2 regions of the Desulfovibrio faecalis genome follow, and region 2 is predicted to be linked to the other one. Evidence: predicted binding sites of a transcription regulator. Region 2 holds the regulator's gene; the other holds the start of a gene.
The links. The regulator sigma-54, encoded in region 2, starts transcription at its own class of promoters, with help from an activator protein. The targets are predictions, from matches to a motif close to CTGGCACGGNNNNTGCTT.

Region 1 (6,924 bases), 470 kb from region 2:
TTTCGTCATGCCCTGAAACTGACGATGCTGAATGCCTGATGCGTAAATGTCGCTTGTTAGCGTCCCTGCCCGATCACAATATACCTTTGCGCAGGGCCGCGTCCGTCCTTGCGCACAAGGCCCAGCTGCACAAGCAGTTGCAGGTCGTACTGGGCCGTGCGCATGGAAATATTTTTTCCGGCAAGGGCCTGATATTCCTGCCTGCTGATGCTGCCCGAGGCCGCGATGGTCGGCCAGACCTCCATGACGCGCCGGTTGAGCTTGTCTGCAGCGTCCTTGCCGCGCAGCAGGGTATCCAGTTGCGCAGAGGCCTCGTTTTGCGGCTGAGGGGCAAGGTCGCCCACTGCGGCCTGCACGGGAATATCTGCGGCCGCAGGGCTAACCAGCCAGCCGGGCAAACCTTCTGCCGATGCAGGATCTTCGGCAGGGGGTGTTGCGCAGAATCCCTGCTCGCAAGGATCCTCCTGCGGCTTGCGCGATTCCTGCGCCGGAGCTGTCGTAGTATCGCTCTGGCCTGCCGGAATGGCGTCGTTTTGCGGTTGGGTAGTCGCGCCAAGCTGAATATCTTCTGCAAGTAAAATGCCACCTTCGCAGAATGTCAGGGCCCGGGTGAGGGTGTTTTTCAATTCGCGCACATTGCCGGGCCAGTCGTAGTCCATCAGTTTGGCCATTGCTCCTTTGCTGACCTGCGGCATGGCAGCGGTCATGCCCGTCAGCGCGCCAGCGGGCTGCGCCCCGCCTTCTGCCTTCAGCCTGGCCTTGGCCTTGAGAGCTTCCGAGAGAAAATAGACCGCCAGCGAGGGAATGTCCGTCTTGCGCTCCCGCAGCGGCGGCGTGTTGATGGTGATGACGGCCAGCCGGTAGTACAAATCTTCGCGGAAAGAACCCTTCTGCGAATCATCTAAAAGGGAAGCATTGGTCGCGGCAATGATGCGCGTGTCAAAAGGCACGTCTTCATCGCTGCCAAGCGGCCGGATTCGCCTGGTGGAGAGCGCCCGCAGCAGGGCCTGCTGCACCTTTGGGGCCGCATTGCCCACTTCGTCCAGCATGAGGGTACCGCCCTGCGCCGTCAGAAAAGCCCCCTTGCGCGGCGCGCGTGCCTCGGTGAATGCGCCTTTCACATGCCCGAAAAGGGTATCCATGAGCAGATTTTCGTCCAGCGCGCCGCAATTGATGGTAATGAACGGCCCTGCGGCCCGAGCACTGAGCCTGTGGATGGCCTCGGAAACCAGCTCCTTGCCTGTGCCGGTTTCGCCCACAACCAGCACATCGGCCATCACCTGCGAAGCCTTGCGAACATTGTCGCACAGGGCAAGCATGGCTGGCGATGTGCCAATAAGGCTGTTGACTGGCAGGTCTTCGGGATGCGGCAGATCTTCCACTGGCTCGCGCTGCTGCTGGGCATCATCCTCAGCGGCGCGCAGGCGGCGCGCCTCGGCGGCAAAGCGCAAGCGCTCAAGCAGGGTGTTGATGCCAGCCTTGAGTTGTTCCAGTTCTCGCGGCAGTTGGGGCATATCTATATTCTTGTCGGTCCCTTCGGCGTTGCAGCGTTCAAGCTCCGCTGTTACGGCGTTGAGCGATCTGCCCGTCTGCCGCGCCAGCCACCAAAGGCTCAGACCCAAAAGCAGCATGCCGCCAACAAAGGCCCCAACATAGATGCCCATGAGCTGTACGCCGGTGCGTGTGGTGGTAAAGCTGGAGTCCAATACCGCCAAACCGCCCAATATTATTGTTTCCTGCGAAGCAGGGCTGAAGGTTACAGGGACATAACTGACCCTCTCCACCCTCATCTGGCTGCTGCTCCACAGAGAGCTGTTTTCAGAAAGGGGAAGCTGGCCTGACTTGCCCTCCTGCACATCGGATACCATGCTCCAATAATTGATGTGCTCAGGGCCAGGCCGGAATGCGGTGTTAAATCCCGGCCTGCCAAAATCACCAAGAAAGCCTGCGCGTACTGCATCTGTGCCCAGGCTGCGCTGAGCCAGACCAGCATCCGGAGCTTCGGACTGAAAGAGCATCCAGCCATCGCGGTCAAAAAAAAGTGTACGCACGCGCCCCTCATCGCCTGATGCGGCAATGGGGGCATTGGGGCCGGAGTACGTGGACAGGATATCCCGCAGCTCCCTCAGATCCAGAGAAAGCATCAGGTAGCCGACAAACGTGCCTTCCGCATCATGAACCGGAGTGGAAAAGCGCAGCACATACAAGGTGATATTCTGGTTGCTGCCCTTAACCGGCACCATGGAGTAGGTCACTTCAACGGGCTGGGCAACGCTGACGTGCCCGGTACGGTGTTCCGAGGCAATGGAGTGGAAGGGACCGGTGGGGCTGGCAAGTGCCTGCCGCATGGGAACATTGATGATATCCCCGCCCGTGTTGACAAGCAGATAGCGGTTGTCTGGTGCCAGACCCTCAAAAGCCAGTTCCCTGTATCGCAAGCCACCGGCCTTGGCGCGGAATTTGAGCCGGTTGGCCATGTCTTTTTGATCCATGGAACCAGCGGCGAGAATAAGAAGCTGATTGCGCGTTTCGTCCAGTGCCTGCTCCAGCGCAAGGCTCATTGCCTGTGATTGAAGCTGTGCATTGCGCGCAATTGCGCGATCAAGAATGGCCTCGATGCTGCTGCCCGTGGCAGTAAAAATAATCAGCAGCACGAGCGCCAGCAGGGGCAAACCCAGCATCAGCATACGGCTTGCAAGGCTGCGATTCATAAAGAATGCCGTGAACTCCAGCGAGCTGCCTTGGGGAAGTGTTCTGTGTAAGCGCATGGTGCTCCCCTGTTTTGTGCAAAAAAGCGCAATCTTGGAGCTGAGTATAAAAAACATTCCCCCACGTGACAAGATTTTTCGCGCAAAAATAGAAAAAAAGGCGCAATTTCAGGCAATAATTATGCAATGGCACAGCCTTTGCTAATACTTTCACATTCGAGGCAACGAGGCGGTGCCTGCCCCCGACGGGAGTCATCACAACATGGGTAAGTGGTTGAAGTGGAGATGTCACATTTTGATGTGGAGGAAGTTATGAAAAGGATGCAGAGGCTCTGGACATGGCTTACAGGTTGCGCGCTGCTGGTTGCGGCATTGCCCGGCGCGGCCCTGGCTGCTGGCGGCGGCAAGGTTGCCAACGTTGTGGTGGTCGCCGATACGCGCAAGCTTGACGGCATACTGTACTGGTGGGCTGAAATGTACAATGAAAGCCACTTCTTTTTTGCCATTCTGACTATGGCCATTATCCCGGTTACAGGTTGCATACTGGGTTGGCTGGCGGATGTCGTCATGACGCACATCGGCATTGACCTCAAGCACCGCGAATTGTCCGAAAAGTAGTCGGAAGGAGGCAAGTTATGGAATGGTTGTATATTTTGATGCCCATTTCCGGCGTGTTCATTTTCTGGCCGGGCCTTGTCATTCTTGGTTTGGGCGTTGGCATTATCGGCGGCTTTTTCGGCATGGGCGGCGCCTGGATGGTTACCCCAGGTCTGAACATTCTTGGTTTCCCCATGGCCTTCGCCATTGGTACCGACGTGGCGCAGATGGCGGGTAAATCGCTTATCTCCACCATGCGGCACGGCAAGTTCGGCAACGTTGACTACGGCTTGGGCCTGACCATGCTGGTTGGTACCATCGTGGGCGTGGAAGTTGGCGCGCAGATGGTCATGTGGCTGGAACGCCTTGGTTCCGTCGACAAGGTTGTGCGCTGGTTGTACGTTGTCCTGCTTGTGCTGCTGGCATGGCTTGTATTTCACGATATCGCCGCTCGCCGCAGAAAGGAACGCGAAGCCAAGGCCCAGAACAAGGAACTTGATCACGCGGCAACTGGCGTTGACTGGGCCTCCCGCCTGCACGCCATCAAGATTCCGCCTGTGTTCCACTTCAAGCAGGCCAACATCACCTGCTCCGCATGGCTGCCCATCTTCGTCAGCTTCTTCACCGGCTGGCTGGCTGGTATCCTCGGCATCGGCGGCGGTCTTATCCGCATGCCCGCCCTGGTGTATCTTGTCGGCTGCCCCACCCATCTGGCGGTGGGTACGGACCTCTTTGAAGTCGCTATCTCCGGTCTCTACGGCACGGCTTCGTACGCATACAAGGGCCGCGTGGAACTGCTTGCCGCTCTCATCATGCTGTGCGGCGCGGCCATCGGCGCGCAGATCGGCGTTGTCGCCACCAAGTATGTAAAGGGTTACGGCATCCGCTTCGTGTTCGGCCTGGCCGTTATCGGCTGCCTCATCTCGGTTGTGTGCAAGCTGGTTGAAGCTGAATTCCCGGCATGGGGCTGGCTGCTTGGCCCGGCTGCTACGATCGACGTGCTCGGCTTCGTGTCGGCTATCTCCCTTTACATAACCGTCAAGATGGTACAGGGCGCCAAGGCGGAAATTGCCGCCAAGAAGAACCAGCCCGCGGCCAACTAGAAGGAGACCCGCCATGAAGATTCGTAACCTGATGCTTATGCTGGCGATGGCCTTCTCTGTTGCACTGCTCACCGGCTGCAACTTCGACGGAGGCGTGGAACAGGGACGCTGCGTGGCCTTTGATGCCACAGCCAAAACCCTCACCATTGTGGTGGACGTGACGCACGATCAGTTTAACCCGCACTACAGCGGCGGCACGCATACCTTCAAGCTGCCTGTGGAATCCAAAGACATGGGCCCGACCCCCAGCGTGGGTGGCCGCCTGATGATCGATCTGGTCAAGAACACCGTGCTTATCTATGACCAGAAGACCAACAGCGTGCGCGAGCTGGCCGTGCAGTTCACCGATGTGGAAAAGAACGTCGGCTCCGACCATCCCAAGGTCAAGGGCAAGACCTTCCCCATTATCGACAAGGATCAGCAGACCGTCACCGTGTACTCTGGACGCCAGAAGTCTTTGATCACCTTCAAGATTCCTGCTGAAGCTCAGGATTACCCGGCCTATGTATGGACCGCTGGCGACGAAATGCGCATTGCCTACCGCAACGCCGACAAGGCCCAGTCCATGCGTATCATGAACGTGTCCAAGACCAACATCTTCAAGAAGTAAACCCCAGGGTGCCTACCCCCACCCTGCGCGCCGGAGCGGTTCGCCCCGCTCCGGCGCACCTCGGGTGGACAAACACACTCAGGAGAGCATCAATGAACAGTTACCGTCAGACCCTCTATTCCAGCATAATCCGGGTTGCGGCCAACGCAGTCATGGTTGGCGCGATCTTTGTGGGCATGTATCAGTCGGCCCACAGTTCTGGGGCCTCGGAACTGGTGTTCTGCGCATGGTTTTTTGGCATCACGGTGCCTACGTGGGCAGGGGCCTTCTGGCTTACCAAAAAGGTGCGCCAGGTATATCCCGCCGAGTTTCAGAGCCTTGTGGAACTGCCGCGCCTCGGACAGCGGCTCGTAAGCTGGCACGTGGCCGAAACGTCCATGTGCCCCGTCATTGATCGCCGATAAACGGGAGCAGCAGCATGTCGTGTGTCATGACCATACCACAGGCGGGCAGGAAGGAACCTATGGGGGAATTCATCAAAAGCCAGGGTTGGCAGAACTGCCTCCAGACCCGTGCCCGGCAGCGTTATTGGGGCGCTCTGTGCGCCCTGTTGCTGGGTTTTGCCCTGCTGGGAATACTTGACGGCCTGCAAGGCCTTGCAAGGTCTGGCGCGGATGTGATCGAATTGCTGCCCGGCGGCAGCGTGTCCATATCCGGGCCGCTGACCATCAAAAATCCCGTCAACAGCGACCTCAAGGCGCAATTTGCCCCGGAAAATCCGGCCCTTTTTTATGATCTGGAAGGATTCTTTGCGGGCTACTGGTTTGGCAACGGCATGTGGCGAGGCAGTGTGCGCGCCGATGCCGTGGCGGAACCCGGCAGTTACGGCCTGAAGGTTTCCTTCAGGGGGGCGGCTGCCAGCACCACGCAGCACTATACTGTTGTCGTGCATGCCGATGAAACTGCCATGCGGGCTGCGTCCACCTCGTATTTGCGCCGCATTACCGGCTATAACCCCTTTGTGCTGGCTGCGGGATGCTGCGGTCTGGCCCTGCTGGGCGGGGTTGTGGTGTTCAGGCTTGGCAGCAAGTACATACGCCAGCTGACAACACTTGGCTGCGGAGAAATCGTGCGCGTGGAACAGAATGCTGACACTGCCGCGCAAGGGCAATCCGGCCACATCTGGTGCCTGCTGTACGGCCTGCGCGCGCCCGCAAAGGGAACGCCCTGCGCCGTTTATGATGCGCAAGGCATGCCCCTTGGCACCGCTCGCGCCCAAGAAGCAAAGAACGGTACGCTTGAACTGAATTTTGACTCAATCACAAGCCCGGCAGCAGAAGTCGGTGCGACCAATACCGCCGTTCGTCCTGGCTGTCTTGTCCAATTGCGGCCCCCAAGGCCGCTCTCTCCTCCGGTCACAGACAGATAAGGTCGTTCGGTCTCCTGCGGCATGCACTTGGCGCGTCACCTGTGCATGCCGCTTTTTTTTTGCCCGCCGCATTCATCCCGCCTTGCCGCTCTTGCCGCCTGCTTTGCCATAAGCTATGCTTATTGTGTTGCATATGCCCCCTGAGGGCTTAAACCAAGGCGGAATTTTCATGTCTCAACTTTGCCCCTGCGGCAGCGGCCAGTCTCTGGACCAATGCTGCGGCCCCCATATTGAAGGTGCGTCCTGGCCCCAGAACGCAGAAAGCCTCATGCGTTCGCGGTATTCGGCCTATGTGCTTGGCCGTCATCAGTGGCTTGTGGAAACCACGCATCCCGACTACCGGGAAAATGTGGACGCCGACAAACTGGCCGAGCAGACCAGGGATATCACCTGGCTGCGTCTTGATATTGCCGCGACAGAAAACGATGTTCCCGCCGGAGAACACGGCGAGCTTTTTGATGTTGTTGAATTTTATGCCTATTATGAACTGGAGGGCATCCCCCGCCAGTTGGGCGAGCGCAGCTTTTTTCAGCGCAA
Region 2 (6,924 bases):
GGCAACGAGCTTGCCTTCGCCGTGGCGCACGGGCATGGAGAGCAGGGGCAGGTTTTTGGTGAACACGCAGGGGCTTGCCGCATTGGGCAGCAGATGCACCCAGCGGTCTTCAAAGCGGGCGGAATCGTTGTTGCCCAGTGAAACCTGGCGCTCAAAGCGCTGACCGCCAAGGGCCGGCAGCACTCCCAGTTTGACCAGCAGCTGGAAACCGTTGCAGATGCCCAAAATCAGCTTGCCCTCATCCAAAAACTCGCGCAAGCTCTGCAACAGGGCCGCGCCCGCGTCGTCCTTGAGGTAACGCCAGCGCATGGCCGCAGCCTGGGCCGCGCCGAGATCGTCGCCATCCAGAAACCCGCCGGGGAAAATCAAAAAGTGATAGTCGGCAAGGCGAACCTTGGCCGCCACCAGATCGGAAAAATGCACCACATCGGCCTTGTCGGCACCGGCCAGACGGGCCGTGTGGGCTGTTTCCATGTGCGAATTTGTACCGTAGCCGGTGATGACCAGTGTGTTGACCGTACCCATGCGGGGGAAGCCTCCTTGGCTTTGCAACGCGGATAATTCCGGCCATGCCTTGCGGTGTGCGCCGGACGTGCTTTTGCCTTGGAAACCTTGGCTGACCCGCGCCGGGCATAACAGATGACCGGCGCGCGGGCCGCTTGTGGTGGGCACGCACGCTGAAAAGGGAATAACACATTACTTAGCTTGTTTTACTTAGTCAATGCTAGCCAAAAAATTCAATTTGGGTTAAGACTGTTTGGTTGAACTATTCAACATACCCAAGTACAGGTGGAAGTGCATGAAAACTAAATACATTTTTGTGACGGGCGGCGTTCTGTCGTCGTTAGGCAAGGGCCTCGCGGCTGCGTCTTTGGGCGCGCTGCTGCAAACGCGCGGGCTTACGGTAACCATCCAGAAGCTTGATCCTTACATCAATGTTGACCCCGGCACCATGAACCCGTTCCAGCACGGCGAGGTATTTGTTACCGATGACGGCGCGGAAACGGATCTGGATCTCGGGCACTACGAACGTTACCTTAACGTGCCCATGTCGCGGAAGAACAACACCACTTCCGGCGCTATTTACAACCACGTTATCGCCAAGGAACGTCACGGCGATTACCTGGGCGCCACGGTGCAGGTGATCCCGCACATTACTGATGAAATCAAGAGCGTGGTGCTCTCCCTTTCCGAAGGCGAAGACGCGCCTGATGTCGCCATTATCGAAATAGGCGGCACGGTGGGCGACATTGAAGGCCTGCCCTTTCTTGAGGCCATCCGCCAGTTGCGTTCCGACCTTGGACGCGACAACTGCCTGAACATCCACCTTACGCTTGTGCCTTACCTTCGCAGCGCTGGCGAGCACAAAACCAAGCCCACCCAGCACAGCGTCAAGGAACTGCTCTCCATCGGCATTCAGCCCGACATTATTCTGTGCCGTTGCGAGCAGAGCATCCCCGAAGAACTGCGCCGCAAGATCGCCCTGTTCTGCAATGTGGATCAGGACGCCGTGTTCTCTTCGGTGGACGTGAACAATATTTATGAAGTGCCGCTCAAGTTCTATGAGGAAGGCTTTGACCAGAAGGTAGCCATCATGCTGCGCCTGCCCGCGCGCAATGCCCACCTTGAAGCTTGGGAAAAGCTCGTGAGCGACTGCGCCAACCCCAAGGGCAAGGTCACCATTGCCATTGTGGGCAAGTACGTTGACCTCAAGGAAGCCTACAAGAGCCTGCACGAAGCCCTCATTCACGGCGGCGTTGCCAACCGCGTTGAAGTGGAGCTGCGCTACGTCAATTCCGAGAATGTGGACGAAAGCAACTGTGCGGAATCCTTCAAGGGCTGTCATGGTATTCTTGTGCCCGGCGGCTTTGGATATCGCGGTGTGGAAGGCAAGATTGCCGCCATCCGTTATGCGCGTGAAAACAACATTCCTTTCTTCGGCATCTGCCTTGGCATGCAGTGCGCGGTTATCGAATTTGCCCGCCACGTGGCAAACCTTGATGACGCCAACTCGGAAGAATTCAACCCGCTTTCTGATCACAAGGTCATCTACCTTATGACCGAGTGGTTCGACTTCCGCACCAAGAACGTTGAAAAACGCGACGCGGGCAGCGACAAGGGCGGCACCATGCGCCTTGGCTCCTACCCCTGCAAGGTGCAGCCCGATACCAAGGCCTTTGTGGCCTATAAGAAGGGCATGGTTGATGAACGTCACCGCCATCGTTACGAATTTAACAATGCCTTCAAGGAAATGCTGGGCGAAAAGGGCATGGTTTTCAGCGGCACCGCCCCTGACGATTCGCTTGTGGAAATCATTGAGCTGAAGAACCACCCCTGGTTCCTTGGCTGCCAGTTCCATCCCGAATTCAAGTCCCGGCCCATGAACGCGCATCCGCTGTTCCGCGAATTTATCGGAGCGGCGAAAAAGTTCGCCAAGGTGTAATTTGCGGCTCTAACGCAGCGAGGCTTTTTGATTTTCACCAAGCTTGGGTATCGCAAAATCGCGCAAAAAGGGGAGGGCATTGCCTTCCCCTTTTTTGGTGCGCAGATTATTTTCAATGGCGCAAATGCTGCGCCAAATCTGGATTTTTGGCGCTGGCAGCCCTTGCTGCTGGTTGGCGATACCGCGAACCTGATCTTGCAACTGTTAGCTATTGCATAATTTTTGCAGATGTGGCACAGTACTTGTAAACAGATAAGTCTATAGTCCTATGGCTAGTTAATGCAAAAGAGCACACATGGCACTGGAACTACGGCAGCAACTTAAGCTGTCACAGCAACTGGTAATGACCCCGCAATTGCAGCAGGCAATCAAGCTGTTGCAACTCTCACGCGTGGAACTTCTGGAAACTGTGCAGCAGGAACTGCTTGAAAACCCCTTTCTCGAAGAATCTTCACTTACGGACGATGCCTCCCAGGAGCAGCACGAGGAAAGCCGCGAAGCCCCAAAGGAGGAAGTGTACGACAGGGAACTGGCCAAGGACGCCGACTGGGAAGATTACCTCGGTGAGTTTGCCAGCACCCCCCGCCTATCGCAGTCGCGCGAGTTTGAACTTGCCGAAGAAATTTCGCCTCTTGAAGCCCGATATGCGGCCAAGCCCACCCTTGAGGGGCATCTTTTCTGGCAGTTGCGCCTTTCGTCGCTGACAGAAGAGCAGAAGGCCATTGGCGAGGTCATTATCGGCAACCTCTCCTCCGCCGGGTACCTGCAAGCCAGCATTGAAGAAGTGGCCGAAATGGCCCAGGTCGCGCCCGAGGCCGTGCTGCCCGTGCTTGAGAGGGTGCAGCTTTTTGATCCCATCGGCGTTGCCGCGCGCGATGCGCGCGAATGCCTGATGGTGCAGATCAAGAGCCTCAATTACGCCCGCGACCCAATCCTCGTGGAGCTGGTAGAATCGCACCTCGAAGACCTCGAGGCCAAGCGCTACAAGCCCCTGCTGCGCAAGTTCAAGCTCGATATGGAAGAGCTCAAGGAGTATCTGGATATCATCCAGAGCCTTGACCCATTGCCCGGCGCAAGTTTTGGCGGCGGCGAGCCAACCTACGTAAGCCCCGATGTATTTGTGTACAAGATGGGCGACGAATTTGTGATTTTGCTCAATGATGACGGCCTGCCCCAGTTGCAGCTTTCGGCCATGAGCCAGATGAACATTGGCGGCTCTGAGAAGGAAAAGGACTACTGCGCAGAAAAGATCCGCTCCGCCTCATGGCTTATCAAGAGCCTGTATCAGCGCCAGCGCACGCTTTATAAGGTTATGGAAAGCATTGTGCGCCACCAGCAGCCATTTTTTGAGGACGGCGTGACCAAGCTCGCGCCGCTCATTCTCAAGGATATTGCTGACGACATCAGCATGCACGAATCAACGGTGAGCCGCATTACCACCAACAAGTATGTGGCAACGCCCCACGGCATCTTTGAATTGAAGTTTTTCTTTAACAGCGGCCTTGAACTCGATGACGGAAGCCAGGTAGGCTCAGAAAGCGTCAAGGCTCTGATCAAGAAATTCATCTCTGAGGAAGATACCCGATCCCCCCTCAGCGATGAGCGTATCGGCGAAATGCTCAAGGAGCGTCTCAAGGTCAATATTGCGCGGCGCACGGTGGCAAAATACCGCACGGCGCTTGATATTCCATCTTCGTCAAGGCGCAAGGAGCATTTCTGATTCCCCGTCGAGTGGCTCAATACTTAGGAGGAACTTATGAACATCTCATTTGCTTTCAAGAACTTTGAAGCCTCCGAACATCTGAAGAAGTATGCCCGTCGCCGCATGGAAAAGCTGGGACGGTTTTTTGGCAAGGCCTCTGGCCTTGAAGTTGTCGTTGTGCTGACAGTCGACAAGTTCCGTCATCGCTGCGAAGTGACCGTTACGGGCGAAGGCCTGCACATCAACGCCACGGAGCAGACTTCGGACATGTACGCCGCCATTGACCTTGTGACAGACAAGGTTGAATCGCAGATCAAGCGCCAGGTGGCCCGCGTAAAGGCCCAGCGGCGGCACGCCCGCAATACGGATGTGGACGTGTTTACCTACAACCTCGATGCCGAAGCCGACGTGCAGCAGCCCGTTGACGGCACCGACCGCCTCGCCACCAAGCCCCTGCATCTGGATGAAGCGCTCATGCAGCTTGATTCCATCGGCAGCGAGTTTCTGGTGTTCTTTAATGCAGAAAACAACCGCATCAATGTGGTATACCGCACCAAGGTGAACGGCTATGCCCTCATTGACCCCGTGTTGTAATCGTTCATAATGAGGGGGCGGGCTGGCAACGGCTCGCCCCCGTCTCAGGTGCACCCCCTGCCGGTTGCCGCGCAATGGCCCTCACCTGGGCTTGAGCGCGGCGCGGATTTGGCAACGTCCGTCAGAAGCCTGTGGCGTACAACCCCGGCTGCAAACGGCGATCTGACCCCGAAGAGGCGAATGTCATGAAGGATTCCGCGCAGATACCCGCCACAGATTCCACCCTTGCCGCACAGCCTGATGCGGACGCGCCCGTTCCCGGCGTGGATGTGCAGGTGTGCATTGTCACGGGCCTTTCAGGCGCTGGCAAAAGCACAGCGCTCAAGGTTTTTGAAGACATGGGTCATTTTGTGGTCGATGGGCTGCCCGTGAGCCTTGTCATGGAAATGGTGGACATGATGTCGCGCCCCTCCATGAGCCACTTCAAGGGTATTGCTCTGGGTATGGATCTGCGCCAGAGCAATTTTGTGGAAGATATCAACGATTGCCTGAGCATGCTCGCGGGCAAAAACATCCGCCCCATGCTGCTTTTTCTTGAGGCCAACAATCAGGAACTCATTCGCCGCTATGCTTCGACCCGCCGCCCGCATCCGCTGGAGCGCGAGGGCATGGGCCTTGAGGCGGCGCTGCTGGCAGAGCGCAGCAGTCTGCGCCCCCTGCGTGAAATGGCTGATCTGGTCATCGACACCTCGCGTTTCTCCATCCACGACCTGAGGCGCGCCATTCAGAAGCGCTGGAGCGGCAACAAGGGCAAGCTGCGGGCCATCAGGGTCAACGTGATTTCTTTCGGTTTCAAATATGGTGTGCCGCGTGAGGCTGATCTGGTTTTTGACCTGCGTTTTCTGGCAAATCCCTATTTTGTGGAAGAGCTGCGGCCCATGAGCGGCAAGGACAAACCCGTTGCCGACTATGTGTTCAATTCGCCCCATGCCCGCGAATACCGCGACAAGCTGGTTGATCTGCTGTTTTTTATGCTGCCGCTCATGGAGGCCGAAGGCCGCTACCGCATAACCGTGACCGTGGGCTGTACCGGCGGCCGCCACCGCTCGGTGGCAATGGCCGAAGAAATTTTACAGGCGCTGCGGCAGGCTGATTATCCGGCTTTTCTGGAGCATCGGCACCTTGAACTTGGCTAAAAAAGCTGGCACGTTCTGTTGCGTGAGGTTGTCATGACGGACGAAAACAAGAAGACTCAGGTTGGAATCATTCTGGTTTCGCATGCCGACTATGGTTCGGCCATGCTGCGCACCGCCGAATTCATACTCGGGCAGCAGAGCGATTGCAGCTCCATCAGTGTTGACGTGGCGCACGAGGTTTCCGAAACCGTTCGCCGCCTTACGGACGCAACCCAGCGGCTCGACAAGGGCGCGGGCGTCATTATTCTTACCGATATGTTTGGCGGCACGCCCACCAATCTTGCTCTTTCGCTGCTGGCAACCCACAAGGTCGAGGTTGTTACCGGCGTGAACCTGCCCATGCTGCTCAAGGTGTTTACCTCGCGCGACAAGGAGCTTGAAGAAGTGGCCCGCATCGCTGGCGAGGCAGGGGCAAAAGGTATTGTGGTTGCGGGCAGCATGCTGCGCAACAAAGCCCGTGACAAAGCCGATAGCTAGTATGTGGTTTCGCGTGGACAATCGCCTGGTTCACGGCCAGGTCATCGAAGCCTGGTTACCCTACACAGGGGCGCGACATCTGGTGGTAGCCAACGACGAACTTGCAGACGACATAATGCGGCAGCAGATAATTGAACTGGCAGTGCCGCAGCGCGTGATGACCCACTTCATCAGCGTAAAGGAACTGGCGGCCACGCTCAATTCATGCGGCGATGACTGTTTTGTGCTGTTTGCCAATTGTCAGGATGCGCGGCGCGCCTGTGACGCGGGTATCCTCATGCAGGTGCTGAACATGGGCAACCTGCACTACGCGCCGGACAAGCTACAGGTGCTGCCCCATGTGGCCCTTTCCGCACAGGACAGGGAAGACCTGCACGTTATACAGGATCATCTTGTGCAGCTTGATTTTCGCTGCGTTCCCACAGAGACAGTTCGAGGCCCCAATGACCAACTTTTCTGATGTATTCGCTGCTGGGGCTCCCTACGCTTTTTTTTTGCCCTGGCTGGCGCTGCGCGTTCAACCTGCATCGTTGGCCTTGTAGACCGTCCCATCTGTCTGGCCCTGTTCGCGG

Region 1: ACUZ79_RS12550 (DVU0150 family protein) is a predicted target of sigma-54. The motif match lies at 2,895-2,912, and genes of this name have one in related genera.

The regions. Positions count from the first base shown of each region.
Region 1 covers NZ_JBRBQR010000001.1:2,827,337-2,834,260, reverse strand. The annotation lists gene ACUZ79_RS12555 (sigma 54-interacting transcriptional regulator) at 57-2,768, opposite strand; gene ACUZ79_RS12550 (DVU0150 family protein) at 3,021-3,326, shown strand; gene ACUZ79_RS12545 (sulfite exporter TauE/SafE family protein) at 3,344-4,408, shown strand; gene ACUZ79_RS12540 (DUF4881 domain-containing protein) at 4,422-5,018, shown strand; gene ACUZ79_RS12535 (hypothetical protein) at 5,111-5,422, shown strand; gene ACUZ79_RS12530 (hypothetical protein) at 5,482-6,387, shown strand; gene ACUZ79_RS12525 (YchJ family protein) at 6,557-6,924, shown strand, end outside.
Region 2 covers NZ_JBRBQR010000001.1:2,353,734-2,360,657, reverse strand. The annotation lists gene ACUZ79_RS10375 (phosphoribosylformylglycinamidine synthase subunit PurQ) at 1-525, opposite strand, end outside; gene ACUZ79_RS10370 (CTP synthase) at 800-2,443, shown strand; gene ACUZ79_RS10365 (hypothetical protein) at 2,471-2,662, shown strand; gene rpoN (RNA polymerase factor sigma-54) at 2,739-4,163, shown strand; gene hpf (ribosome hibernation-promoting factor, HPF/YfiA family) at 4,200-4,739, shown strand; gene rapZ (RNase adapter RapZ) at 4,925-5,875, shown strand; gene ACUZ79_RS10345 (PTS sugar transporter subunit IIA) at 5,909-6,352, shown strand; gene ACUZ79_RS10340 (PTS sugar transporter subunit IIB) at 6,354-6,812, shown strand.